One region of the Streptomyces sp. AC627_RSS907 genome, then DNA from elsewhere that is predicted to be linked to it. Evidence: riboswitches for the same ligand, from Rfam matches in the RefSeq annotation. Region 1 holds a riboswitch; the other holds the start of a gene.

Evidence for each region. Region 1 has a riboswitch for S-adenosylmethionine ahead of thrC (threonine synthase). Riboswitches for the same ligand answer to the same signal wherever they lie in the genome.
Region 2: linked by a shared signal. The riboswitch ahead of KUM32_RS32425 (aminotransferase class V-fold PLP-dependent enzyme) and the one ahead of thrC (threonine synthase) in region 1 are both predicted to bind S-adenosylmethionine.

What each region holds. Positions count from the first base shown of each region.
Region 1 is NZ_JAGMUE010000715.1:32,200-46,428, reverse strand. It holds gene KUM32_RS38150 (MoaD/ThiS family protein) at 406-681, opposite strand; gene thrC (threonine synthase) at 732-2,033, opposite strand; SAM riboswitch class I at 2,052-2,199, opposite strand; gene KUM32_RS38140 (glucosyl-3-phosphoglycerate synthase) at 2,341-3,312, shown strand; gene KUM32_RS38135 (trehalose-6-phosphate synthase) at 3,380-4,783, shown strand; gene otsB (trehalose-phosphatase) at 4,893-5,762, opposite strand; gene KUM32_RS38125 (DUF3263 domain-containing protein) at 5,798-6,022, opposite strand; gene KUM32_RS38120 (ABC transporter substrate-binding protein) at 6,066-7,331, opposite strand; gene KUM32_RS38115 (ROK family protein) at 7,465-8,421, shown strand; gene nagA (N-acetylglucosamine-6-phosphate deacetylase) at 8,421-9,566, shown strand; gene KUM32_RS38105 (1-phosphofructokinase family hexose kinase) at 9,740-10,672, shown strand; partial or broken gene KUM32_RS38100 (IS5 family transposase) at 10,770-11,785, shown strand; gene KUM32_RS38095 (carbohydrate-binding protein) at 11,805-12,740, opposite strand; gene cdgB (diguanylate cyclase CdgB) at 12,861-14,229, opposite strand, start outside.
Region 2 is NZ_JAGMUE010000222.1:4,894-19,122, reverse strand. It holds gene KUM32_RS32450 (heme-copper oxidase subunit III) at 1-493, shown strand, start outside; gene KUM32_RS32445 (c-type cytochrome) at 559-1,368, shown strand; gene KUM32_RS32440 (ubiquinol-cytochrome c reductase iron-sulfur subunit) at 1,365-2,423, shown strand; gene KUM32_RS32435 (ubiquinol-cytochrome c reductase cytochrome b subunit) at 2,420-4,057, shown strand; gene trpD (anthranilate phosphoribosyltransferase) at 4,188-5,252, shown strand; SAM riboswitch class IV at 5,333-5,449, shown strand; gene KUM32_RS32425 (aminotransferase class V-fold PLP-dependent enzyme) at 5,644-7,023, shown strand; gene KUM32_RS32420 (glycerate kinase) at 6,966-8,180, opposite strand; gene KUM32_RS32415 (SLC13 family permease) at 8,308-9,723, opposite strand; gene KUM32_RS32410 (response regulator transcription factor) at 9,781-10,446, opposite strand; gene KUM32_RS32405 (ATP-binding protein) at 10,466-11,983, opposite strand; gene KUM32_RS32400 (small secreted hydrophilic protein) at 11,904-12,218, opposite strand; gene KUM32_RS32395 (Lrp/AsnC family transcriptional regulator) at 12,301-12,582, opposite strand; gene KUM32_RS32390 (rhomboid family intramembrane serine protease) at 12,579-13,349, opposite strand; gene KUM32_RS32385 (hypothetical protein) at 13,507-13,746, shown strand; gene KUM32_RS32380 (NYN domain-containing protein) at 13,810-14,229, shown strand, end outside.

The sequences.
Region 1 (14,229 bases):
CCTAACTCCCCTATTACTGGCCCTTGCACAGATCCGCACTTCGCGAACCCGGGTCAGACCTCACCCCCCACGACTGGGGGCGTGCGCCGGAACGCGTCGACCGCGGCTGAATGTATCTGTCCAACTGCCGTCTGCAACAGGGCAATCGGACGAGAAATCTGGACGCGCCCGGCCAGAAATATGGCGAGAATTCGCCTGAATTCGGGGCAAGTCGGGGTACGCAAAGGGAACAAAAGCCGCGAAACACGTCCACACTTTGGCTACATCTGGTCGGACGGGCGGCAGGAATTCAAGGCGCCCGATCAAGCGATCAGGGGCGCGTTCCCCAACTCTACCGCGCTCAACCTCATGGAATTGCCCTCTCCGTTTGTCTTACGGAGAGGGCAACGCGCGCTACGAGGCGTATCAGCCGCCGGCGACCGCCGGGATGATGGAGACGCCCGCGCCGTCCGGGGTCGCGGTCTGGAGGCCCTGCTCGAAGCGGACGTCGTCGTCGTTGACGTAGACGTTGACGAAACGGCGCAGCTTGCCCTGGTCGTCCAGGACGCGGGCGGCGATGCCGGTGTGGTTCTTCTCCAGGTCGGAGATGACCTCACCGAGCGTCGCGCCCTCGGCGGCGACCTCGGCCTTGCCGCCGGTGTAGGTGCGCAGGATGGTCGGGATACGGACGGTGACGCTCACTTTCGGACCTCCGGTCAGGGTTTCAGGGGCGGACGACGCACAGGGCTGTCCTACGCGAGACCAGCCTCGCGGAACGAGTCCAGGCTGGGGCGGATCGTCGCGGTCAGCCCCGTGCCGGCCACCGCGTCCAGCGTCTTCAGACCGTCCCCGGTGTTGAGGACGACCGTGGTGAGCGACGGGTCCAGCACGCCGTTCTCGATCAGCTTCTTGGTGACGCCGACCGTCACCCCGCCCGCCGTCTCCGCGAAGATGCCCTCCGTGCGGGCGAGCAGCCCGATCGCGTCCACGATCTGCTCGTCCGTCACGTCCTCCACGGCGCCGCCGGTGCGGCGGGCGATGTCGAGGACGTACGGGCCGTCGGCCGGGTTGCCGATCGCGAGGGACTTGGCGATGGTGTCGGGCTTCTGGGGGCGTACGACGTCGTGGCCCGCCTTGTAGGCGGTGGACACCGGCGAGCAGCCCTCGGCCTGGGCGCCGAAGATCTTGTACGGCCTGTCCTCGACCAGACCGAGCTTGACCAGCTCCTGGAGACCCTTGTCGATCTTCGTGAGCTGGGAGCCGGAGGCGATCGGGACGACGATCTGGTCGGGCAGCCGCCAGCCGAGCTGCTCGCACACCTCGTACGCGAGGGTCTTGGAACCCTCCGCGTAGTACGGCCGCAGGTTGACGTTGACGAAGCCCCAGCCCTCGCCGGCCGGGTCGCCGATCAGCTCGGAGCAGAAGCGGTTCACGTCGTCGTAGTTGCCCTCGATGCCGACGAGCTCTCCGCCGTAGACGGCGGCCATGACGACCTTGCCCTGCTCCAGGTCGTGCGGGATGAACACGCACGAGCGGAAGCCGGCCCGGGCGGCGGCGGCGCCGACGGCACCGGCGAGGTTGCCGGTGGAGGAGCAGGAGAGGGTGGTGAAGCCGAAGGCGCGGGCGGCCTCGATGGCCTGGGCGACGACGCGGTCCTTGAAGGAGTGCGTCGGGTTGCCGGAGTCGTCCTTGACGTACAGACCGCCGGTGACGCCGAGCTCGCGGGCCAGGTTGTCGGCCTTGACCAGCTTGGTCCAGCCGGGGTTGATGTTCGGCTTGCCGGCCACGTCCGCGGGGACGGGCAGCAGCGGCGCGTAGCGCCAGATGTTCGCGGGGCCCGCTTCGATGCGCTGCCGCAGCTCCTCGGTGTCGTAGCCCGAGAAGTCGTAGGCGATCTCCAGCGGGCCGAAACACTCCTCGCAGGCGAAGACGGGGCCGAGCGGTACGCGGTGACCGCACTCGCGGCAGGAGAGCGCCGCGGCGGGGCCCAGATCGACGGAGGCGGCGTTGGTGGTGGCGGCGTCGGTGGTGCTCTCGACAGTCTGCACAGCCATGTGAGGCGAGGCCCTTTCTCCTCATCTTCCTCACGACGCATCTCGCCGTGAGACGGATTTGGCACCTTCCCTAGCCGGGAGCCTCGCCACGTCCGTGTGACAGGAACCGACTGGAGGGTTGCCGGGGCTTCATCGGGCCGTATCCCTCTGCCCCTCTGGATGAGCGGTATGTGGTTGTTGTTCCGTTGTGCGCGCGGCGACCCCGGCATGCGGGGGTCCTCCGCGTTGTTCAAGACTGTAACCGAAGGCCAGGACACTTGAGATAGTCGTCCGTACCGCGAGATGGATCACAAAGGAGCCACCGACCGTGCTGGAAGAAGTCGAGCGCTGGCTGAGCGCACGCTCCTGGTCCGCCGCGGACCGGCCGATCCAGCAGATCCTGACCGCCAAGCGCGCCACCGGGCAGTCGGTCAGCGTGGTGCTCCCCGCCCTCAACGAGGAGGCGACGGTCGGCGACATCGTCGCGGTGATCCGCCGGGACCTGATGCGGCGGGCCCCGCTCGTGGACGAGGTCGTGGTCGTGGACTCCGGGTCGACCGACCGCACGTCGGCGGTGGCCGAGGCGGCGGGCGCGCGCGTCGTGCACCGCGACGCGATCCTCCCGCGCATCCCGGCCGTGCCCGGCAAGGGCGAGGTGCTGTGGCGTTCGCTCCTGGTCACCCGCGGCGACATCGTCTGCTTCGTCGACGCCGACCTGCGCGACTTCCGCGCCGACTTCGTCTCCGGGATCGTGGGCCCGCTGCTCACCGAGCCGGACGTGCACCTGGTGAAGGCCATGTACGACCGACCGCTCACCGTGTCCGACGGACCCGCCCCCGGCGCGACGGCGGCCGGGCAGGGCGGCCGGGTCACCGAGCTGATGGCCCGTCCGCTGCTCAACATGCACTGGCCCCGGCTGGCGGGCTTCGTCCAGCCGCTCGGCGGCGAGTACGCGGCCCGCCGCTCCCTGCTCGAACAGCTCCCCTTCCCCGTCGGCTACGGCGTCGAGCTCGGCATGCTGGTCGACGCCCTGCACCTGGTGGGCCTGGACGCCCTCGCGCAGGTCGACGTCGGCGTCCGCCGGCACCGGCACCAGGACGGCCAGGCCCTGGGCCGCATGTCCGCCGCGATCTACCGCACCGCACAGCTCCGGCTGGCCCGCGGTCATCTGGTCCGGCCCTCCCTCACCCAGTTCGAGCGGGGCGCCGACGGTTTCGAGCCGCGCACCTACTCCGTGGACACCGAGGAACGGCCGCCGATGGCGGAGATCGCGGAGTACGCGGCGCGCAAGGTGGCGTGACCGGATCACCGCCCGGGTGAGGCGTGGGAACGTTTGAGGTTTTCGGGGCCGGGCTAGGTTGAGGCGTATGGCTTCAACCTTCGGTACTGCTCAGGTGCTGGTCGCCTCCAATCGGGGGCCGGTCTCGTACGAGGTGCGCACGGACGGGTCGCTGCACGCCAGACGCGGCGGTGGCGGGCTGGTCTCCGGACTGTCGGCCATCGGTCCGGAGGCGGGGGCGCTGTGGGTGTGCTCCGCGCTGGGCGACGGCGACCGCGAGGCGGTGCGGCGCGGGGTCGGCGAGGACGGCGTACGGATGCTGGACGTGCCGGCCGACGTGCACGCGGACGCCTACAACGGGATCGCGAACTCGGTGCTGTGGTTCGTGCACCACATGCTGTACCAGACGCCCCTGGAGCCGGTCTTCGACGCGGAGTTCCGGATGCGGTGGGCCTCGTACGAGGCGTACAACCGGGCCTTCGCGGAGGCGCTGGCCGAGGAGGCCGCCGAGGGGGCGGTCGCGATCGTGCAGGACTACCACCTGACGCTGGTGCCGGGGATGCTGCGGGAGCTGCGGCCCGACCTGCGGATCGGGCACTTCTCGCACACGCCGTGGGCGCCGGCCGACTACTTCCGGCTGCTGCCGGACGACATCGCGGAGCAGGTGCTGCGCGGGATGCTCGGCGCCGACCGGCTCGGGTTCCTCACCCGGAGGTGGGCCGACGCGTTCACCGCCTGCTGCGAGGCGGTGCTGGGCGGGCTCGGCGGCACGGAGATCGGCGTGCACGGGCTCGGCGCGGACGCGGAGTTCCTGCGGAAGCGGTCGCACGAGGCCGACGTGGACGAGCGGATGGCGGCGCTGCGGGAGGAGATCGGCACGGCGCCGGACGGCGGTGCGCGCCGGACGATCGTGCGGGTGGACCGGACGGAGCTGTCCAAGAACATCGTGCGGGGGCTGCTGGCCTACCGGGAGCTGCTGGCCGGGCGGCCCGAGTGGCGCGAGCGGGTCGTGCACGTCGCGTTCGCCTACCCGTCGCGGCAGGACCTCGCCGTGTACCGGGACTACACCGCCGAGGTGCAGCGGGTCGCGCAGGAGATCAACGCGGAGTTCGGGACGGCGGGCTGGACGCCGGTCGTACTGCACGTGAAGGACGACTTCGCGCGGTCGCTGGCGGCGTACCGGCTGGCCGACGTGGCGCTCGTGAATCCCATCCGGGACGGGATGAACCTGGTCGCCAAGGAGGTGCCGGTCGTCTCCGACGAGGGGTGCGTGCTGGTGCTGTCGCGGGAGGCGGGGGCGTACGAGGAGCTCGGCGAGGACGCGGTGGTGGTGAATCCGTACGACGTGTCGGGGACCGCGGAGGCGCTGCACGAGGCGCTGTCGGTGGGGGCCGGGGAGCGGGCGGAGCGGTCCCGGCGGCTGGCCGCGGCGGGGACGGCGTTGCCTCCGGCGCGGTGGTTCGTGGAGCAGTTGGACGCGCTGCGGGCCTGACGGCCGGGTGCCCCGTGTCGCTGCGGGCGGGGTGGGTGCGGCTGCCCGGAGTCGCGGGGTGCCTCCCGGGCCGTTCGGGCACGGGAGGCGCGAGTGCCCGCAGGCCGGGCTACGCGAGGTGTCCCGCCAGGGCGTAGAGCAGTTCGACCACCCCCGGTGGGCCCTCGACCACCAGGTCGGCCCGCTTGCGGAGGTCCGTCACCTCGTCGCTGCCGCTGCAGACCAGGAGGCCGGGGGTGCCCTGGGAGCGGAGTTCCCCGACCGCCGCGAAGGCGGGGAGGTCGCCGAGGTCGTCGCCGGCGTAGAGGACGGACGCGGCGCCGGTGTCCCGGACGTACTCCCGCAGCGCGGCGCCCTTGTCCATGCCGGGCGGGCGCAGTTCCAGGACCATGCGGCCCGGTTCGACGATCAGGCCGTGGCGCAGGGCCAGGTCGGCGAGGGGGGCGCGCAGGGTCTCGAAGGCCGCCCGGGGGTCGGGGGCGCGGCGGGTGTGGACGGCGACCGCGTGGCCCTTCTCCTCGATCCACGTGCCCCGGTCCGCCCCGGACCGCTCCAGCAGTCCCGGCAGTTCGGCGCGGACGGCGGCGACGCCGGGGTGCGGGTCGGGAGTGGTGAGGGTGCCGGTGGCGGCGTCCCACCGCTCGGCGCCGTAGTGGCCGAGGACGACGAGGTGCTCCAGGCCGGGGACGTCCGCGAAACCGCCGTGGTGGACCGCGACCTCGGCGGGGCGGCCGGTGATCACCGCGACGGAGGCGACCCGGGGGGCGAGTGCCGCGAGGGCGGGCACCGCGTCCGGATGGGCGCGGGCCTGGTCGGGGTCCGGCACGATCGGGGCGAGCGTGCCGTCGAAGTCGAGCGCGATCACCGCGCGGCCGGGGCGGGTGAGAAGGGCGTCCAGCCCTTCGCGTCCGGCCCGGGTCGCGGGCGTCGGCAGGCGGTCCGGCGAGTCGTCTCGGGTGGAGTCCTGGTGGCTGCCCATACGGCGAACCTATCCCGTGGGAGCGGAACCGAACCTCAGCGTTCCGCGCGGCGCGACTCCCGGATCCGGCGCAGCCGGTTGACCGTCACCGGGTCGGCGGCCAGGGCGCGGGGGTCGTCCAGGAGGGCGTTGAGGAGCTGGTAGTAGCGGACGGGGGCCAGGCCCAGCTCCTCGCGGATCGCGCGCTCCTTCGCGCCGGGGCCGGGGAAGCCGCGGCGTTCCAGCGCGAGGATGTCGCGCTCCCTCTGTCCCAGGTCCATGTACGGCACCGTAACGCCGGGCGCCGACACCCGGCCGCCCCGGCTACTCCGCGCTGCCCGCCCGCAGCGCCGTCGCCTGGATCTGGCCGAGGACGGCGGAGGGGCTGCCGCCGGCGGCGACCGCCTGGCCGATGCGCTTCTTGACGTCCGCGCTGACCGATGCCCAGGCGGTGTTGCCGACCGGGTACAGCTCGGAGAGCAGCAGCTCGTCCAGGAAGGGCTTGAGGTTCTTGTCCTCCTGCGCCGTGGCCATGACCTGGGACGCGGAGGTGGTCACCGGCAGCAGGTCGTAGCGGCGGGAGAAGTCGAGGACGTTCTGGTCGTTGTAGACGAAGCCGAGGAAGTCGCCGATCTCCTCCTGGTGGCCGTTCTTCTTGAAGGCCGTCATCCAGTCGGTGACGCCGAGCGTGTTCTTGCTCTCGCCGTCGATGCCGGGGGTCGTCACCATGCCGTACTTCACGCCCTTGTCGGACGCCATCTTCATCAGCGAGGGGTGCCCGTTGAGCATGCCGACCTCGCCGCTCGCGAAGGCGGCGAAGGCGTCGGCGCGGTTGAGCTTGCCGGGTGCGACCGGGCCGGTGAGGCCCTTGCCGACCAGTTCGTCCCGGAGCCAGGTGAAGGTGGTGACGTTCTGCGGCGAGTCGACGGCGTAGGAGCCGACGTCGTCGGTGTAGCCGCCCCCGCCGCTGAGCAGCCACTGCATCGTCTCGGCCTGCGCCTCCTCGGCGCCCAGCGGCAGCGCGTACGGGAACTTCACGCCCTTGTCCTTGAGCTTCTCGGCGGCCTCGGCGAGGTCGTCCCAGCTCTTGGGCGGCGTGACGCCGGCCTCGTCGAAGAGGGTCCTGTTGTAGAACAGCACGCGCGTGGAGGCCGCGAAGGGCAGGCCGTACTGCACTCCGCCGACCTGGCCCGCGGCGGCGAGCTGGGAGACGAAGTTGGCCTGGACCGGGATGGAGAGCACGTCGTCGGCCCGGTAGAGCAGGTCCTGGTCCGCGTAGTCGGAGTAGGCGCCGATCTGCGCCATGTCGGGCGCCTTGCCGTCCTCGACCATCTCGCGGACCTCGCGGTCCACGTCGTTCCAGGAGTAGACGGTGACGTCGACCTTCACGTCGGGGTGCTTGGCCTCGTAGGCCTTGGCCAGCTCGTCCCAGTAGGCCTGCGAGCTGTTGGCCTTGCTGTCGCCGTAGTCGGCGGCGACCAGCTTCAGCGTCACCTCGCCGGAGTCACCGGTGAGTCCGCAGCCGCCGAGGACCGCCGTCAGGCCCAGCGCGGACACCACCGCGATCGTTCCTGCCCTACGCCGCTGCACCGTAACTTCCCCACCCTGCCGGCAACACGTCGTCCGACTCCGTTGCCTGATCGTCTGTCCGATTAACGGATTAAGGTCTACACCACGGCAGTGGACTAGACCTCTCCCGGGTCAGCGGGCCACACTGTCCCCCGTGAGACATGTCATCGCCCTCGATGTGGGCGGCACCGGGATGAAGGCCGCGCTGGCGGGGCCGGGGGGCGAGCTGCTGCACCGGGCCCGCCGGGCCACCGGCCGCGACCGCGGGCCCGAGGCGGTCGTGGCAGGCATCCTGGACTTCGCCGCCGAGCTGCGCGCCTACGGCGCCGACCGGTTCGGCGAGCCCGCCCGCGCCGCCGGTGTCGCCGTCCCCGGCATCATCGACGAGGAGCACGGCACCGCCGTGTACGCGGCCAACCTCGGCTGGCGCGACGTACCCCTGCGGGCACTGCTCGGCGACCGGCTCGGCGGCATCCCGGTCGCCCTCGGGCACGACGTGCGCACCGGCGGGCTCGCCGAGGGGCGGATCGGGGCCGGGAAGGGCGCCGACCGGTTCCTGTTCGTGCCGCTGGGCACCGGCATCGCGGGCGCCATCGGCATCGACGGCCGGGTGGAGTCGGGCGCCCACGGGTTCGCGGGCGAGATCGGCCACATCGTCGTACGCCCCGGCGGCACCCCGTGTCCGTGCGGGCAGCGCGGGTGTCTGGAGCGGTACGCCTCCGCGTCGGCGGTGAGCCAGGCGTGGGCCGAGGCCTGCGGCGACCCGGACGCGGACGCCGCCGACTGCGCCAAGGCCGTCGAGTCGGGTGACGCCCGCGCCCTCGCCGTGTGGCGGGACGCCGTGGACGCGCTCGCCGACGGGCTGGTCACGGCGCTCACCCTGCTGGACCCGCGCGTCCTGATCATCGGTGGCGGCCTCGCCGAGGCGGGGGAAACCTTGTTCACACCGCTGCGGGACGCCGTCCGGCGGCGCGTCACCTTCCAGAAGCTGCCGGAACTCGTCCCCGCCGCGCTGGGGGACACCGCCGGCTGCCTGGGTGCCGGGCTGCTCGCCTGGGACCTGCTCAGCGCCACTCCTACGACCGCGACTCCCCCGGAGGTAACCACCTGATGGCCCCAAGCAAGGTTCTCGCCGGTGCCCGGGTGGTACTGCCCACCGGGACCGTGGACGACGGCCGCGTGATCGTCGACGGCACGCGGATCGCGGACACGGCTCCCCCGGACGCCGACGTCCTCGACGTGTCGGGCCACTGGGTGGTCCCCGGCTTCGTCGACCTCCACAACCACGGCGGCGGCGGCGCCTCCTTCGCCGGCGGCACCGCCGAGGAGGTCCTCCAGGGCGTCCGCACCCACCGCCTGCACGGCACCACCACGCTGGTCGCCTCCGCCGTCACCGGCGACCTGGACTTCCTCGCCCGGCACGCCGGGATGCTCGCCGAGCTGGCCCAGCAGGGCGACATCGCGGGCATCCACTTCGAGGGGCCGTTCATCTCCCCGTGCCGCAAGGGCGCGCACGACGAGCAGCTGCTGCGCCACCCCGACCCGGCCGAGGTCCGCAAGCTGATCGACGCGGCGCACGGCCACGCGCGCATGATGACGCTGGCCACCGAGCTGCCGGGCGGCCTGGACTCCGTGCGGCTGCTCGTCGAGCACGGCGTGATCGCGGCGGTCGGGCACACGGACGCGACGTACGAGCAGACGCTCCAGGCCATCGACGCGGGCGCGAGCGTCGCCACGCACCTGTTCAACGCGATGCCGCCACTCGGCCACCGCGCCCCCGGTCCGATCACGGCGCTCCTCGAGGACGAGCGGATCACCGTCGAGCTGATCAACGACGGCACGCACCTGCACCCGGCCGCGCTCCAGCTCGCCTTCCACCACGCGGGCGCCGCCCGGGTCGCCTTCATCACCGACGCCATGGACGCGGCCGGCTTCGGCGACGGCCGCTACCTGCTCGGCCCGATGGAGGTCGAGGTCGCCGACGGCGTGGCCCGGCTGGTGGAGGGCGGCTCGATCGCGGGCTCCACGCTCACCCTGGACCGCGCCTTCAAACGGGCGGTGACGGTGGACGGACTGCCGGTCGGCGACGTGGTCGCGGCGATCTCCGCCAACCCGGCCCGGCTGCTGGGCGTGGCCGACCGGGTCGGCTCCCTGGAGCCCGGCAAGGACGCCGACCTGGTGATCCTCGACGACGGCTTCGACCTGGTGGGCGTGATGCGGCGGGGCGAATGGGTGGTCGATCCCCAACCGGGCTGATCCGTCCCCGAGTCCGCCCCCGGGCCGGCGCCCACGGCGGCCGGTCCGGGACTGGGCCGACCGCCGACTGTTTGGCATGATCGTGTCCCCGGACATCATCTCCGGGAAAGGACGTCCGGGACCCGTCTCCGGAGCACACGTCGGACACAGCCAATCGGGGGAGGTCGGCACAGGTGATCCTCACGGTCACGCTGAACACCGCCGTCGACATCACCTACCGCGTCCCGGGCCTCAGGCCCCACGCCTCCCACCGGGTCACCGAGGTCACCGAGCGCCCCGGCGGCAAGGGGCTGAACGTGGCCCGCGTGCTGGCGGCCCTCGGACACGAGGTGACGGTCACCGGCTTCGCGGGCGGCACCACCGGGGACGTCGTGCGCGCCGGACTGGCCGGCGTGCGCGGGGTGACCGACGCGCTGGTCCCGGTCGCGGGGGCGACCCGGCGCACCATCGCCGTCGTCGACGAGCGCACCGGCGACACCACCCAGCTCAACGAACCCGGCCCGGCCGTGGCCCCCGCCGAGTGGAACGCCTTCCAGGAGGCCTACGAGCGCCTGCTCGCCGGCGCCGCCGCGGTGGCCCTGTGCGGCAGCCTGCCGCCGGGCGTGCCGGTGGGCGCGTACGCCGGGCTGGTGCGCACCGCGCGCGCGGCGGGCGTGCCGGTGCTGCTGGACACCAGCGGGGAACCGCTGCGGCGGGGGGTGGCCGCCCGCCCGGACATCATCAAGCCGAACGCCGACGAACTCGCGGAGCTGACCGGCTCGCACGAACCGCTGCGGGCCACCCAGGCCGCCCGTCGTCGCGGCGCCCGCTCCGTGGTCGCCTCGCTGGGCGCCGAGGGGCTGCTCGCGGTGACGCCCGAGGGCCGCTGGCGCGCCGCCCCGCCCGCCCACGTCCACGGCAACCCGACCGGCGCGGGCGACTCGGCGGTCGCGGGCCTGCTCTCCGGCCTGGTCGAGCACCTGCCCTGGCCCGACCGGCTGGCCCGCGCGGTCGCCCTGTCCGCGGCGACGGTGTCGGCACCGGTGGCGGGCGAGTTCGACCGGGGGGCGTACGAGGAGCTGCTCGGCCGCGGGGTCGCGGTGACGCCGGAGGCGGGCGCGGCGTGAGGGCCTGCGGCCCCGCCGGACGGAACTAGGGGCTGTTTGAAGTTTGGATCTTTTCGAGGCTCGGTGGTCGGTCGGTCCGGGCTGGTAGTACTCGCATGTGGCGCGTTTCGATGTGACGGATGCTGAGTGGGAGTTGATCGAGGGATGTCTGCCGGTGGCGGCGACGGGTCCGCTGCCTCGGCGGGTGCGGGACCAGTTCAACGGCGTGCTGTGGAGGTTTCGCACCGGCAGTGGCTGGCGTGATGTCCCGGAGCGCTACGGCCCCTGGTCCACGGTGTACTCGCGGTTCAGAGCCTGGTCGAAGGCTGGGATGTTCCAGGCGCTGATGGACGGTCTGATCGCCGAGGCTGCTGCGCGCGGGCAGGTCGGGCTGAAACTGGTCAGTGTGGACTCCACGGTCGTGCGGGCCCATCACGAATCGGCAGGTCTGGCGGTCGCCGGGGAGACCCTGGACGCTCTCGAACAGGCACTGACCGAGGAAAAGGGGGTTCCGCTGCCGGAACAGGGACCGGTCCTGCGGGTGATGCGCCGCCGCCGGTACCCGGCGCGGGCGACTCGCAGGAGGACCGGGAGCGGTCCGCGGCACGGCGCCGTCGCCGGGCACGGGCGAAGGCGGCCGGGCTCGGCAGGTCCAGAGGCGGGCTGAGCAGCAAGGTCCACGCAGCGGTCGACGCGGCGGGACTGCCGCTGGTGCTCGTGGTGACCCCGGGCCAGGCGGCGGACTGCCCGCAGTTCCAGGTGGTGCTCGGCCGGGTACGCGTCGCAGGACCCAGGGGCCGCCCGCGCACCCGTCCCGGGGCGGTGGCCGCCGACAAGGCCTACTCGTCCAAGGCCAACCGCGCCTACCTGCGCAGACGCGGCATCACCGCAGTGATCCCGGAAAAGGACGACCAGGCTGCCAATCGCCGGAAGAAGGGCTCGGCCGGCGGCCGGCCACCAGCCTTCGACGCGCACCGCTACAAGCAGCGCAATACTGTGGAGCGCTGCTTCCAGAAGATCAAGACCTGGCGCGGGCTCGCCACCCGCTACGACAAGTCACCCGAGAGCTACGAGGCAGGACTTCACCTCCGGGGATCGCTCATGTGGCTGAAGCACCTCATCTCAACCGCATGATCCGAACCCCAAACACCTCCTAGTCCTTGACCTGGCCCTTCTTCAGGGAGAACTGGTCCAGCAGGACATTGCACTTGTCGCCGTCGTTGCAGGAGAGCGTGATCGTGTTGGTGCCCTTGTTGAGGGTGGGCCAGGCGTAGGTCTTGGTCCAGCCCTTGGCGAAGTCGCCGTCCTCGGCGTGCGTGAAGTTGCCCAGGTTCAGCTTGTTGCCGAACTCCTTGCCGTTGACCGTCAGGGTCATCGACTGGTCCTCGCCGGCGGCGCTGTATCCGGCGAAGAGGGTGTAGGGGCCGTCCTCGGGGATGCCGTCCACGGTCCAGGTGACCGAGGCGCCGGGCTGGTTGAGGTTCGACACGTAGACGCCGCCCTCGGACCGGGCGCCCTTGATGTCGGAGGCCGTCGTCACACCGGGCGACAGCCGCAGTGCCTTGGCGTCGGTCGCCGGGAGCTCCGTCTTCTCCTCGGCCTTGTCGCTGGCGGAGGGGCTGGGTTCGGTGCTCTGCGACTGGGTGGGGGCGGGGCTCGCGCCGGCCTCGTCGCCGCCCTTGTCGTCGTCCGAGCCGACGCCGGACATGGCCACGGCGATGCCGACGACGACCGCGGCGACGACCGCGACCGCACCGATCAGCAGGCCCTTGGTGTTGGGCCCGCGGCGCCCGCCGCCCCCGCCGTGGCCCGGCTGCGGCGGGGCGGTGGGGGCACCGCCGCCGGGGAAGGTCTCCGGCGCGGCGTAGTGCGCGTTCGGCTGCCCGTAGGCGCCCTGCTGCTGCGGGGCGGCCTGGCCCTGCGGTGCCCCGTACTGCCGTGTGCCGACGGGACGCACCCGGTTGACGGAGTTCGGGTAGCCGTAGCCACCGGACGGCGGCTGGGCTCCGTTGGCCTGCCCGTCGGCGTACAGGTAGCCGAACGGGTCGTCGTCCTCGGGCGTGCTCGCGCCGTTGTTGCCGGGCGTCATCCCTTGGTCTCCTAACCAGATGCGGTGCGTGGTGCGGTACGGATGGTGAGAGGGCGAGCCTACCCGCTTCGACTGGGCCAAACGGGTGACTCATACCGCATCAACGCGCTGACCTGCCGGTCAACCGGCGCGGCGGTGCTGTTTGGGACGAGATCGTTTCTCGACGTACATCCGTTCGTCGGCCGACTTCAGGACTTCGTCCGCCGTCATGCCGCAGTGGGCCCACCCGATGCCGAAGCTGGCGCCGACGCGCACGGCCCGGCCCTCGGCCCGGATCGGCTGGATGATCTCGTTGCGCAGCCGGACGGCGAGGTCCTGGGCGTCGGCCCGGCCGAGCCCGTTGGCGAGGATCACGAACTCGTCGCCGCCGAGCCGGGCGACCGTGTCGCCGTCGCGCACGCCGCCGCTGAGCCGGCGGGCGACCTCGATGAGGACCGCGTCGCCGGCGTTGTGCCCGAACCGGTCGTTGATCGACTTGAAGCCGTCCAGGTCGCAGAAGAGGACCGCGAGCCCCTTGGTGCCGTCGTCCCGGCCGTCCTCGGGGGCGACGGCGTGCACATGGTGGTCGTAGGCGCCGTACGGCTCGGCGGCCGCGCCGAAGTCGAAGGTGTGGCCCCCGGAGTCGAACACGGCGGAGTGCCCGTAGGCCGCGTCCATGGCGTCGGCCACGCCCGCGTGCGAGGACTGCGGGCGCTGGCACAGCCGGGCGGACAGGCGGGAGCGCAGTTCGGCGGAGTTCGGCAGTCCGGTGAGGGAGTCGTGGGAGGCGCGGTGGGCGAGCTGGAGCTCGCGCCGCTTGCGCTCCTCGATGTCCTCGACGTGGGTGAGCAGGAAGCGGGGCCCGTCGGCGGCGTCGGCGACGACGCTGTTGCGCAGGGAGACCCAGACGTACGTGCCGTCGCGGCGGCCCAGGCGCAGCTCGGCCCGGCCGCCCTCGGCGGAGGTCCGCAGCAGGGTGCCGATGTCCTCGGGGTGGACGAGGTCGGAGAAGGCGTAGCGGCGCATCGCGGAGGCGGGTCGGCCCAGGAGCCGGCACAGCGCGTCGTTGGTGCGCAGGATCCGGCCGTGCTGGTCGCCGCCCATCTCGGCGATGGCCATCCCGGAGGGGGCGTACTCGAAGGCCTGCCGGAAGCTTTCCTCGCTGGCCCTCAGCGCCTGCTGGTCGCGCTCCAGGCGGACCAGGGCGCGCTGCATGTTGGAGCGGAGCCGGGCGTTGCTGATCGCGATGGCGGCCTGGAAGGCGTACATCTGCAAAGCCTCGCGGCCCCAGGCGCCGGGGCGGCGGCCGTTGCGCGGCCGGTCCACGGACAGGACGCCGATCAGCTCCCCGCTGGCGCCGCCGCCCTGCGGGCCGGGCGCGTACATCGGGGCGAAGAGCCGGTCCGAGGGGTGCCACTCGTCCTCGAAGCGGGGCGCGGGTCCGTCGGTGTACCACTGCGGGACGTCGTCGTCGTCGAGGATCCAGCCCTCGGTGTGGGGTATGAAGATC
Region 2 (14,229 bases), on a different contig from region 1:
CTTCGCGATGTACTTCACCCTGCGATCGGTGACCGGCCCGGACTTCTGGTCCGAGAAGGCCGACGCGCTGAACTTCCCGTTCTCCGCGACGAACACCACGATCCTGGTGCTCTCCTCCCTCACCTGTCAGCTCGGCGTGTTCGCGGCCGAGCGCGGGGACGTGAAGAAGCTCCGGATGTGGTTCATCGTCACCTTCGTGATGGGTGCGATCTTCATCGGCGGTCAGGTGTTCGAGTACACCGAGCTGGTCAAGCACGAGGGCCTGTCGCTCTCGTCGGACCCGTACGGCTCGGTGTTCTACCTGACCACCGGCTTCCACGGACTGCACGTGACGGGCGGCCTCATCGCCTTCCTGCTGGTCCTCGGCCGCACCTACGCGGCCCGGAGGTTCACCCACGAGCAGGCGACCGCCGCCATCGTCGTGTCCTACTACTGGCACTTCGTCGATGTCGTCTGGATCGGCCTCTTCGCCACGATCTACATGATCAAGTAGTCGCGGCACGCACCCGCGCAATACCAGAAGCATCGACGCAGAAGATCCTGACACCGGGGTAATCCGTGAAAAAGCTCTCCGCACGACGACGCCACCCGCTGGCGGCGCTCGTCGTCCTACTCCTCGCGCTGGCATGCACAGGGGGGCTGTACGCCGCGTTCGCACCCGCGAGCAAGGCGCAGGCCGATGAAACCGCCCAGTCCCTCGCCATCGACGAGGGCAAGAAGCTCTACGCCGTCGGCTGTGCCAGCTGCCACGGCACCGGAGGTCAGGGCACCACCGACGGTCCGAGCCTGGTCGGCGTGGGCGCCGCTGCCGTCGACTTCCAGGTGGGCACCGGCCGTATGCCGGCCCAGCAGCCGGGCGCACAGGTCCCGCGCAAGAAGGTGATCTACTCCCAGGCGGAGATCGACCAGCTGGCGGCCTACGTCGCCTCGCTGGGCGCCGGTCCGGCCGTCCCCTCGAAGGACAAGTACGGTCCGGAGGGCGCGGACGTCGCCAAGGGCGGTGAGCTGTGGCGCACCAACTGCGCGCAGTGCCACAACTTCACCGGCAAGGGCGGCGCGCTGACCCACGGCAAGTTCGCACCGTCGCTCGAGGACGTGGACCCGAAGCACATCTACGAGGCCATGCAGACCGGCCCGCAGAACATGCCCTCCTTCCCCGACACCACCCTGTCGGAGCAGAACAAGAAGGACATCATCGCCTACCTGGACGCGGTCAACGGCGACGAGACCGTGGAACCCGGCGGCCTCAACCTCGGCGGCCTGGGTCCGGTCAGTGAGGGTCTGTTCGCGTGGGTCTTCGGACTGGGCGCGCTGATCGCCGTCGCCGTCTGGGTCGCCGCTCGGACCGCAAAGGCCAAGAAGTCATGAGTAGCCAAGACATTCCAGAAGAGAACCTGCCCGCTGCGCAGGACACCCCGCACGGCTCGGTGAAGGTCGCGGACGAGGAGAACCCGTTCGCCGACCCGGGCCTGCCGCCCCACGAGCACCGCGTCCAGGACGACGACGAGCGGGCCGCCAAGCGGTCCGAGCGCACGGTCGCCCTGCTGTTCACGGTGTCGATGCTGGCCACCATCGGCTTCATCGCCGCGTTCGTGACGATCCCGGTCGACAAGTCGGTCTACATCTTCCCGCTCGGTCACATCAGCGCGCTGAACTTCGCGCTCGGCATGACGCTCGGCGTCTCGCTGTTCGCCATCGGCGCGGGCGCGGTCCACTGGGCCCGCACCCTGATGTCCGACGAGGAGATCGCCGACGAGCGCCACCCGATCGAGGCCCCTGCGGAGGTCCGTGCCAAGGTCCACGCGGACTTCAGGCAGGGTGCCAAGGAGTCCGTGATCGGGCGCCGCAAGCTGATCCGCAACACGATGCTGGGCGCGCTCACCCTGGTGCCGCTCTCCGGCGTCGTCCTGCTGCGCGACCTCGGACCGCTGCCGGAGACCAAGCTCCGCCACACCCTGTGGTCCAAGGGCAAGATGCTCGTCAACATGAACACCCACGAACCGCTGCGTCCCTCCGACGTCGCGGTGGGCTCGCTCACCTTCGCCATGCCCCAGGGCCTGGACGAGCACGACGAGGAGTTCCAGAACGAGATCGCCAAGGCGGCGCTGATGATCATCCGGCTGGAGCCGGAGGCCATCAAGGACAAGCGCGAGCTCGAGTGGTCGCACGAGGGCATCGTGGCGTACTCGAAGATCTGCACCCACGTCGGTTGCCCGATCTCCCTGTACGAGCAGCAGACGCATCACGCGCTCTGCCCCTGCCACCAGTCCACCTTCGACCTTGCCGACGGCGCCCGGGTGATCTTCGGTCCCGCCGGTCACGCCCTGCCGCAGCTGCGCATCGGCGTGAACGACGAGGGTTACCTCGAAGCGCTCGGCGACTTCGAGGAGCCCGTCGGTCCTGCTTTCTGGGAGCGCGGATGAGCACTACAGCCAACGAAGCCCCCCGCTCTCGCGGGAAGGCACCGGCCGGCGAGCGCGTCGCCGACTGGGCCGACGGCCGACTGGGGATCTACTCCCTGGCCAAGGCCAACATGCGCAAGATCTTCCCCGACCACTGGTCGTTCATGTTGGGTGAGGTCTGCCTCTACAGCTTCATCATCATCATCCTCACGGGTGTGTACCTGACGCTGTTCTTCCACCCGTCGATGAACGAGGTCACGTACCACGGTTCGTACGTGCCGATGCAGGGCCAGCTGATGAGCGAGGCGTACGCCTCGACGCTGGAGATCAGCTTCGACGTCCGCGGTGGTCTGCTCATCCGGCAGATCCACCACTGGGCGGCGCTGGTCTTCCTCGCCGGCATGTTCGTGCACATGATGCGCGTGTTCTTCACCGGCGCGTTCCGCAAGCCGCGTGAGATCAACTGGCTGTTCGGCTTCCTGCTGTTCGTCCTCGGCATGTTCACCGGCTTCACCGGTTACTCGCTCCCGGACGACCTGCTCTCGGGCACCGGTATCCGCTTCATGGAGGGCGCGATCCTGTCCGTGCCGATCATCGGCACGTACATCTCGTTCTTCCTCTTCGGCGGGGAGTTCCCCGGCCACGACTTCGTGGCCCGGTTCTACTCGATCCACATCCTGCTGCTGCCGGGCATCATGCTCGGTCTGGTGGTCGGCCACCTGATCCTGGTCTTCTACCACAAGCACACGCAGTTCGCGGGTCCCGGCAAGACCAACAAGAACGTCGTCGGCATGCCGCTGCTGCCGGTGTACATGGCGAAGGCCGGAGGCTTCTTCTTCCTGGTCTTCGGTGTGATCGCCGCGATCTCGGCCATCGCCACGATCAACCCGGTCTGGAGCATCGGCCCCTACCGTCCGGACCAGGTGTCCACCAACGCCCAGCCCGACTGGTACATGGGCTTCTCCGAGGGCCTGATCCGTGTCATGCCCGGCTGGGAGATCAACTTCTGGGGTCACACGCTCGTCCTGGGCGTGCTCATCCCGCTGATCATCTTCCCGCTGGTCCTGGTGGCGATCGGCGTCTACCCGTTCATCGAGTCCTGGATCACGGGCGACAAGCGCGAGCACCACATCCTGGACCGCCCGCGCAACGCCCCGACCCGTACGGCCTTCGGTGTTGCCTGGCTGACCGTCTACTTCGTGCTGCTGATCGGTGGCGGCAACGACCTGTGGGCCACGCACTTCCACCTGTCGATCAACGCGATCACCTGGTTCGTCCGCATCGCGTTCTTCGTCGGTCCGGTCGTCGCGTTCGTCATCACCAAGCGGATCTGCCTCGGCCTCCAGCGCCGGGACCGGGACAAGGTGCTGCACGGCCGCGAGGCGGGCATCATCAAGCGCCTGCCGCACGGTGAGTTCATCGAGGTGCACGAGCCGCTCAGCCAGGAGCAGCTGTACACCCTCACGGCGCACGAGCAGTACAAGCCGGCCGAGATCGGCCCGACGGTCGACGAGAACGGCGTCGAGCGCAAGCCGAAGGGCATGGAGAAGCTCCGCGCCAAGCTCAGCAAGGCGTACTACGGCGAGGACGCGCAGATTCCGAAGCCGACTGTCGAGGAGTACAAGGAGATCACGAGCGGCCACGGCCACCACTGACCCTCCAGCGTCGCCACACCACGGTCGAAGGGCCCCGTCCGGTCTGCGGACGGGGCCCTTCGCCGTGCCCGGGGCTGGATAGGGTGGGGAGTGCATACCTTTCCGTGATTCACACACGCAGGAGCGGCTGATGAGCGCTGTGACCCCCGCTGGAGGCGACACCACGGCGGGCCGCTCCTGGCCCGCCCTGCTGAACGGACTGCTGGACGGCCGCGACCTGTCCGCGGACGACACCGCCTGGGCGCTGGACGTGATCATGCGCGGCGAGGCGACGGACGCGCAGATCGCCGGGTTCGCGGTGGCGCTGCGGTCCAAGGGCGAGACCGTCGAGGAGATCTCCGGCCTCGTCCGCACCATGTACGCCCACGCCAACGTGATCGAGGTGCCGGGCGAGACGGTCGACATCGTCGGCACCGGCGGCGACGGCGCGAAGACCGTCAACATCTCCACCATGTCGGCGATCGTCGTCGCCGGCACGGGCGCGAAGGTCGTCAAGCACGGCAACCGGGCGGCCTCCTCCGCTTCCGGTGCCTCCGATGTGCTGGAGAAGCTCGGGGTCAATCTGGAGCTGACGCCGAAGCGGGTGGCCCAGGTCGCCGAGGAGGCCGGCATCACCTTCTGCTTCGCCGTGAAGTTCCACCCCTCACTGCGCCATGTGGCGGCGGCCCGCGGCCAGCTGGGCATCCGCACGGTGTTCAACTTCCTGGGGCCGCTGACCAACCCCGCCCGGGTGAAGGCCCAGGCGATCGGGGTCGCGCACGCCCGGATGGCGCCGATCATCGCCGGTGTCTTCGCCGAGCGCGGCCACTCGTCCCTGGTCTTCCGGGGTGACGACGGCCTCGACGAGCTGACCACGACGGCCACGTCCCGGGTCTGGGTCGTGCGGGACGGCAAGGTCTCCGAGGAGGCCTTCGACCCGCGGGACGTCGGCCTCGAACTGGTGCCGGTGGAGGCCCTGCGCGGCGCCGACGCCTCCTACAACGCGGATGTCGCCCGCCGTCTGCTGGCCGGCGAGAGAGGCCCTGTGCGGGACGCGGTGCTGCTGAACTCGGCGGCGGCCCTGGTCGCCCTGGAGCCCGGCGACGCTCCGCTGACCGAGCGGATCCGGGCCGGCATGGACCGGGCGGCCGAGGCCATCGACTCGGGCGCGGCCCGGCGGACCCTGGAGCGCTGGATCGCGGCGAGCAACGCCTGACGGACCGCCGGTGTGACGTCCGTCCCGCGATCCGGACACGGGTTGCGGGACGACGATCACTTCCCGTACGTTCCTTGGCAGGTCATGAGCGACAGTCATTCGGCCCCGGCCGACTGTCCGGCAACCCTCCGTCCGTGGCGGGGTGCCCCGGGTGAAGACCAGGCGGTGGACAGCAAGGTCCACGGCAAGCGCGGACCCCTCGCGTCACCAGGGGTCCTGGGTCGTTCGAGGGAGTCTCCCGTGAATCAGCGAATGCGATAGGGCCGCAGAGCCCCGCCTCCGCAATCCCCTTCATCACCTGCACCACCCTTCTCCGTTCCTCACCTTCTCCCACGCTCGAGCCGTCGCGGTTCGCGTGGTGATGACACCTGCCTTTCACGGGAGTGCACCCATGTCCGTCTCCGCCGTCGCCGCAGACCAGTCCGTTTGTGCCCCGCTGCCCGTTCTGGGCCGGGATGTCACCGTCCCGCTCGTCACCGGCGGCGAGGTCACCTACGCCGCGCTCGACTACGCCGCCAGCGCGCCCGCGCTCCAGCGGGTCTGGGACGACGTGGCGGCCTACGCCCCGTACTACGGCAGCGTGCACCGTGGCGCCGGGTACCTGTCGCAGCTGTCGACCGACCTGTTCGAGAACGCGCGGAACACCGTCGCCGACTTCCTCGACTGCCGGGAGGGGGACCAGGTGGTGTTCACCCGGTCCACCACCGACTCCCTCAACCTGCTCGCCGCCGCGCTCCCCGCCGACTGCCGGGTCTTCGTCTTCGAGACCGAGCACCACGCCTCGCTGCTGCCCTGGAGGGACGCGGACGTGACCTACCTCGACGCCCCGCGCACCCCGGCGCAGGCCGTCGCGACCCTGGAGCGCGCCCTCGCCGCCCGCGAGCCCCACGGGCCCGCCCTGGTCTGCGTCACCGGTGCCTCCAACGTCACCGGCGAGCTCTGGCCGGTGCGTGAACTGGCCGCCGCGGCACACGCGCACGGCGCCCGGATCGTGCTGGACGCCGCCCAGCTCGCCCCGCACCACCCGGTGTCCGTGACCGGCCTGGACGTGGACTGGGTCGCCTTCTCCGGGCACAAGCTGTACGCCCCCTTCGGCTCCGGCGTGCTGGCCGGGCGTGCCGACTGGCTGCGCGAGGCGGAGCCGTACCTCGCCGGCGGCGGCGCCAGCCGCCGGGTCAGCCGGCGCACCGACGGGGGCGTGGACGTGGAGTGGCACGAGAGCGCCGCGCGGCACGAGGCCGGGTCGCCCAACGTCATCGGCGCCTACGCCATCGCCTCCGCCTGCAAGGCGCTCACCGAGGCCGGGTTCGACACGCTGGTCGCCCGTGAGGAGTACCTGGTCCGCAAGGTGCGGGAGGGGCTCGCCGAGGTGCCGGAGGTCCGGGTCCTGTCCCTCTTCGGTGACGACGCGCCCCGCGTCGGCGTGCTCTCGTTCGTCGTCGAGGGCTGGAACAGCTCCCACTTCGCCGCCGCGCTCTCCGCCGAGTACGGCATCGGCGTGCGCGACGGCCTGTTCTGCGCCCACCCCCTGGTGCGCACCCTGCTGGGCAGTGACCCGCAGACGCAGGGCGAGTGCGGCGCCCCCGAGGCGGCGCCGGGCGAGAAGTCCCTCAACGCCATCCGCGTGAGCTTCGGCGCGGGCACGCCGGACGAGCACGTCGAACGGTTCGTGACCGCGGTCAGGGAGCTGGTGAACGACGGCGCCCGGTGGAACTACCGCACCGAGGACGGGCGGTGCGTGCCCGACACCACCTCCGCCGACGAGGCCTGAGCCGCCCGGCCCGGCAGCCGCGCACCCAGCAGGATCATCCGCAGCGCCCGCTCCGTGGCGTCCGCGAGCAGCTCGGCGGCGCGCACCAGGGCGTCCGCCAGGGCCATCGGGGCCGGCACGATGCCGTGGCAGGCGTCCACGCCCGGCACCTCGTGCGCACCCTCGCCGAGCGTGCCGGCCAGGGCGAGGACGGGACGGCCGGAGAGCTTGGCGCGGCGGGCCACCTCGGCCGGGACCTTGCCGCGCGGCGTCTGGTGGTCCAGGGCCCCCTCGGCGGTGAGCACCAGGTCGGCGCGGGCGAGCCGGGCGTCCAGGTCGAGATGGTCCAGCAGGACGTCGAAGCGGGGCAGCAGCCGGGCACCGACGGCGGCCAGCCCCGCGCCCAGACCGCCCGAGGCGCCGGTGCCGGGGCCGCCGCGCAGGTCGGCGCCGGCCGGGCCCAGGTCGCGGGCGAGGACGCCCGCCCAGTTCTCCAGCCCCGCCGACAACTCCTCGACCTGCGCGGGCGTCGCCCCCTTCTGCGGGCCGTACACCCGGGCCACGCCCCGCTCGCCGCACAGCACGTTGTACGGGTTGCAGGCGACGAGCAGCTCCGTGTCCTGGAGGCGGGCGTCCAGGCCGGACGGGTCGATGCGGGCGAGGCGGACCAGTTCCCGTCCGCCACGCGGGAGCTCGAAGCCGTCCGCGTCCAGCAGCCGGGCCCCGAGCGCCTGGAGGGCGCCCGCGCCGCCGTCGGAGGTACCCGAGTCGCCGCAGCCGACCAGGACGCGCCGCACCCCGGTGTCGAGCGCGGCCCGGATCAGCTCGCCGACGCCGTACGTCGTCGTGGCGCCGGGGTCGCGCAGGGCGCGGGGGACCAGCGACAGTCCGGCCACGGCCGCCATCTCCACCACCGCCGTGTCCCGGGCGCCGAGCAGCGCGAAGTGCGTGCCGACGCGCTCGCCGACCGGGCCGGTGGCGGCCAGGGCGACCAGCCGTCCGCCGGTCGCGGCGGCCAGCGCGACGGCCGTGCCCTCGCCGCCGTCGACGAGCGGGATCAGGTCGATCTCGGCGGCGGGCAGGACCCGGCGGACGCCCGCCGCGATGGCGTCGGCGGCGGCCTGGGCGGACAGGGACTCCTTGAAGCCGCTGGGGGCCACGACGACACGGTCCAGCACGGAGGAGACGGGCGGGACGGGAGAGACCGGGGAGACGGGGAAGACGGGCGGGACCGGCGAGACGGGGGAGACGGGCGAGACGGGGGACACGGAGGACACGGAGGGCTCCTTCATCGGCTTCATCAGGTCATCGGGTCACGGGCACACCGAGCAGCGGCCAGACGGCGGTGGCGAAGAACAGCACGAGCGCCGCGGTCAGCGGGGCCAGGACGGCGGACAGCCGCAGCAGGTCACGCGGGGTGTAGGTGGGGACGCCGGGGATCTCCGCGAAGAGCGTGACCGGCTTGGCGGAGGCCGGGAGCGTATGGCAGAAGCCGGCGGCGGCAGTGGACGCGAGCGCGGCGGCGACGGGGTTGACCCCGGAGCCCACGGCCGCGGCGATCACCAGCGGGACCAGGACGGAGGAGCGGGCCGAGCGGGACTGGAGGACCAGGTGGGCCGCCGTGCTGAGCGCGACGACGACGCCGAGGAAGACGGCCGGCGTGACGTGCGCGGGCAGCCCCGACACCAGCCACTGCGCCGCACCCGAGTCGGCGAGCGCGACGCCCATCGCCATGGTCGCCGCCATGAACAGCAGCAGCGACCAGGGAACGGTCCTGAGCGCGTCCTTGAGCCGTACGGTGCCCAGAGCGGGGGAGGAGGCGACGACCGCGCCGATCAGCGCCACCACCGCGGGCGGGACCCGGTGCAGCGGTTCGCCGCACCACAGCGCCACCACCGTGGCCAGCAGCAGCGCGCAGCGCTTCTCCGCCTGCGTCCAGGGACCGGTGACCGGGCTCTCGCTGTGCCGCCGTATCTCCTCGGCGGTGATGCGCACCGGGCCCACGCGGTCCGCGCGCCGAGTCGTCGTCAGGAGCACCGCCTCGGCCGCCAGATGGGAGGAGGCGACCGCCAGCGGCAGGCCGAGCAACAGCCACTGGGTGAAGCCGATCCGCTCCCCGGTCGCCTCCCACAGCACCGACACCGTGATCAGATGTGCGCCCGCACCGATCAGAGTAGCCACCGCCGACAGTAGGATCACGGTCGGGAACAGCAGTGCCAGCATCACGACCAGTCGCTTCCGGTCGGCGAGGGCCTTGGCGAGCGCCAGGAACACCGGCAGCGCGAGCGCCGCCCGGCCCGACGTGGCCGGCACCGCGAACGCCGTCACGACCAGCGCGGCCGTCGTCAGGTGCACCAACTGCCGTACGCTGCGCGCCCCGCCGACCAGGAACACCGCCGCGCGCCCGGCCAGCCCGGTCCGCGCCACCGCCGCCGCCAGCACGAAGGCGCAGATCAGCAGCCACACGGTGGCGTCGCCGAGGGTGCCGAAGAGGGTGTCGCTGCTGATCACGCCGGTCACGGTCAGCGCGAGTCCGGCGCCCAGCGCGATGTAGGTGTCGTCGACCGGAGTCCCGATCCAGGCGCAGGTGGCCAGCGCGAACACGGCCAGGGTGAGGCGCGCGTCACCGCCCAGGCCGGGGAAGTTGGCGGGGACCGCCAGCAGCGCGCACAGGGACAGCGCCACGCACAGGGCCGCCGCGAGGCGGAGGTTCGGCGTCACGTCATCGAGGGTTCTCCCGGGCGGTGAGCCCTCAATGAGCGGTACATGAAGGAAACTTCACCAGGCCGGCAGCCGGTACCCCATCCCGCGCACGGTCTCGACCTGCTGCGCGCCGAGCTTCTTGCGCAGCGCCCGCACGTAGACGTCCACGATGTTGGAACCGGGGTCGAAGTCGTAGCCCCACACGTGGGACAGGATCTGCTCCCGGGACAGGACCTGCCCCGGGTGCCGCAGGAACAGCTCCAGCAGCACGAACTCACGGGCCGTCAGGTCGACGGTGCGCTCTCCCGAACGCGCCCGGCGGGTGCGCAGGTCCAGGCTGAGCGCACCCGACTTCAGCACGGTCACCTCCGGTGCCCGCGCCGCCGTGCGCAGCCTGAGCCGCACCCGGGCGAGCAGTTCCTCGAAGCGGAACGGTTTGGTCATCCAGTCGTCGGCGCCGCCCTCCAGGCCGGCCACCGTGTCCCGTACGGAGTCCCGGGCGGTCAGCACGATCACCGGGGTCGTCACCCGGGCCTCGCGCAGCTCGCGCAGCACGGTGAAGCCGTCCCGGCCGGGCAGCCCGATGTCCAGGACGACCAGGTCGAAGCCGCCGGTGAGGGCGTACTCGTAGGCGGTGTCGCCGTCGGTGACGGCGGTGGTGGTGAAGCCGTTGGCGCGCAGGCCCTTCTCGACGAAGGAGGCGATGCGCTCCTCGTCCTCGACGATGAGGATGCGGTTCATTGACGAGCCTCTCCCGGAGTCAGTCCAGTGTGAGTACGAAGGTGGCTCCCCCGGACCCCGTCCGCGGGGACCCCGGGCCGTCCTCGGTGGCGCGCAGGGTGACACGGCCGCCGTGGCCCTCGGCGATCGCCTTGACGATCGACAGCCCGAGCCCGGCGCCGGACCCGCGCACCCCGCGCCGGGCCGTGCCGCGCCGGAACCGCTCGAAGATCACCTCCGCGTCCTGCGGCTGGACCCCGGGCCCGGAGTCGGCGACGTACAGCTCGACGCGCGGCCCCTCGGCGCGGGAGCCGATGCGGATGGTCTGGCCGGTGGTGGTGTGCTGCACGGCGTTCTGCGCGAGCTGCACCATGGCCTGCGTGATCCGCTGGGGATCCAGGTGGGCCTCGCGGTCGGCGACCTCGGCCAGCACCCAGTCCCGGTCGCCGAGGGTGCGGGCCTTGACGTAGACGTCGGCGGTCAGTTCGGCGAGCTGGACCGGCTCGGGGGTGACGAAGTCGGGGCGTTCGGCCTTGGCGAGCAGCAGCAGGTCCTCGACGATGCGGCTCATCCGGTCCAGTTCGTCGGTGACCAGACGGACGGTCTCCTCGCGCTCCGCCGGGTCGTCGCCCATCAGTTCCAGATGGCCGCGGACGATGGTGATCGGGGTGCGCAGCTCGTGGCCCGCGTCGTCGACGAACCGGCGCTGGGTGGCGAAGGCGCGTTCCAGCCGGTCCAGCATGGCGTTGAAGGTCTCGGCCAGCGCCGCCACGTCGTCGTTGCCGTGCACCGGGATGCGCCGGGTCAGGTCCTGCTCGGTGAGCTGCGCGGCCGTGGCGCGCACCAGCCGCACCGGCTTGAGGATGCGGCCCGCGACCACCCAGGCGATGCCGGTCGTCATCAGCAGGGCGACACCGGAGATGGCGAGCAGGACGCGGAACACCTCGTCCGCGCGCGCCTGTTCCCGCCCGGGGTGGAAGGCGACCACGAAGGCCGCCGCCGGTTCGCCGCCGTAGCGCGCCACGGTGACCTTGGCCCAGCGGATCTCCCCCTCCGGCCGCTCCAGGGTGCCGGTGGAGTCGGGCGAGGCGTAGATGCGGCGCCGGGCGTCGGCGTCCTTGTGCAGGGGCAGGGCGACCGGGATCTCGCGCTGCTGGATGATCTGCGTGGGCTTGCCGCCCGCGTCGTCCACCAGGCCGATCAGTTCCTCGTCCAGGTCGGCGTACTGCCGCTCCAGGAAGACCCGCAGCAGCCGGCCCGGGTCGGTGAACGGGCGGCCGGTCTCCGGGTCGAAGCCCTGCTCCTCGAAGTTGGCGAACTCGCCGGCCTCCTGCGCGAGCAGCCCGTTGATCCGCTGATCGGTGTCCCGCAGCAGGATCGACCGGGTGGTCGCGGCCACCGAGGCGAGGGCGACCGCCATCACGAGCAGCAGCCACAGCAGGATGCGGACACGAGCCGATATCCGGCGGCGCTCGCGGTCAGCCGTCGTCGCCGGGCCCGTCGTCGGTGCCCCGGTCGGCGGCTCCGTCGTCGGGCTCCTGACCTCGGTCGTCGTCATCGTCGCCATCCGGAGGGCTGTCGGTCACCGGCGGCCGGGTCACCACCTGGTCGCCGGGCGCCGGCTCGGGCGAGGAGGAGGCGGGTGCCGGGGTGGGGGAGGCGCTCTCCAGCTCCACCTTGGCCGGAACCCTGGGCTCCTGCGGACTGTCGGTGAGGGCGAAGCTGGTCGCGGCGATGCCGAGGGGGATCAGGACGACGGCCGCCAGGGCCGCCATCCGGCGGGAGAAGACCATGCCCTCGATCCTGCGCCCGGTGTCCGGGGGCCTGGATGAGGACCGGATGAAGAACTCTTCATCCGCGTCCCGCTCCCCGGCCTCAGTTGTCCAGCCCGATGGCGAACGCCGCCTCCAGGTCGTGCTGCGAGTACGTACGGAACGCCACGTGCGTGTCCGTGCCCTCGACGCCCGGGATCTTGCTGATCCGGCCGGGGATGACCTCCGCGAGGTCCTCGTGCCGGCTCACCCGCACCATGGCGATCAGGTCGTAGGTGCCGGTGACGGAGAAGACCTCGCTGACGTTCTCCAGCGCGGCGATCCGCTCCGCGATCTCGGGGATCCGGTCCACGCTGGTCTTGATGAGGACGATCGCGCTGATCACGGTGGGTTCTCTCCCTCGGGGGCCGTCGCTGGAACGCTCTTCACTGTAGTCGTACGCCCGAACCGCACCCAGGCGAAGAGGAAGCCCAGCCCGAAGCCCACCAGGTGCGCGAGGTACGCCACCCCCGGGCCGTCGCCGGCCCGCCCCGCCGCCGTCCACTGCAGGGCCGCCCAGAACGGCAGCACGAGCCAGGCGGGGAAGCGCAGCGGCAGGAAGAAGAGGAAGGGCAGGAGGCTGGTCACGCGGGCGCGCGGAAACAGGAAGAGGAAGGCACCGAGGACCGCGGAGATCGCCCCGGAGGCACCGACCAGGGGCTGCAGGGAGTACGCGTTGGCCCCCGCGTACCCGAGCAGCGCCAGGTAGCCGCAGCCGAGGTAGAACAGGGCGAACTGGAGCCGGCCCATGCGTTCCTCGGTCATCGCGCCGAAGACGTGGAGGAAGAGCATGTTGCCCAGCAGGTGCACCCAGCCGCCGTGGACGAACAGGGCCGTGGCGGGCGTGAGGGCGGACCCGGGGGAGTCCTCGAACAGTTCTGCGGGGACCACGCCCCAGCGCGCGAAGTAGGCGCGCTGCGCGGCGAGCGGTTCGCCGCCGGTGCCGTACACCGGATTCAGGCCCGCCGCCGGGCTGACCAGGAACAGCAGGCAGCACAGGGTGATCAGCCCGTACGTCACCGGCGCCCCCCGGCCGCGGGGCGTACCGGCCGTGCGGGCCGTGCCGAGCGTCCTGACCGTCCTGCGGGCCGCCGTGGTCCAGTGATGGATCATGGCTACAGAGCATGACGTAACGGGACGAAACCTCCCGGATCGCCTCGCCGCCGCGGACGGGCGGGCGTCGGGTACCCGCCAGGCCGTAGGGTTACGACCCACACGCACCGGGGGAGTCCGGCGCGTCACCGACACTGGAAGAGAGCGGACAACCACGATGACGGTTCCCCTGCCGACCGGCACGACGCGGTGGCGCTGCACCCTCTGCGGTAATCTCACCCGCTTCGACGTGACCCGGGCCTCCAAGGTCGTCGAGTACGTGCACCTCGATCTGGCCGGTGAGCCGAAGGTCGAGGAGCGGGAGGTGCTCAGTGAGAGCATCGAGTCGGTGCGGTGCCGCTGGTGCAACGCCGTGGACCAGGTGGAGCTCGTGGACAGGCCGGGTGCCGCCTCCTGAGCGGAGCGGCCCCCGCGTGAGGTGATCCCGTACCGGGACCACGCTGAGACATTGGGGTGACGGATGGTGGAGACACACGGCGGGAGGCCGGAGGACGGCGCCGCTGAGGTGCTCGACCGCCCGCTGCCCGACGGAGTGCGCCGCAGGGTCGTGCAGATAGTGTCCGACGGCTTCGGCGGGCTCACTCTCGGCGAACTGCCCGCCCAGCTGAGACAGTACGCCCGGTTCGCCCCGAACCGGAGGGCCAAGTTCGCCGGGAACGCCATGGCCGCCGCGGTCGAGACCGACCCCCTGTTCCGCCAGCGCATCGGCGAGAAGTTCCGGGAGGCCCAGCCGGAACTGGCCGCCGCCCTGGACGCCGGCTCCCCGCCCCCGGCCGCGGACCCGCTCGACGTGGCGGCCGCGGCCTACGTGCTGCGGCCGCACGGCTGGGTGAAGCTGGTGACCGCCGCCGGCGAGGAGGCGCAGCGCGCGGACGCCGAG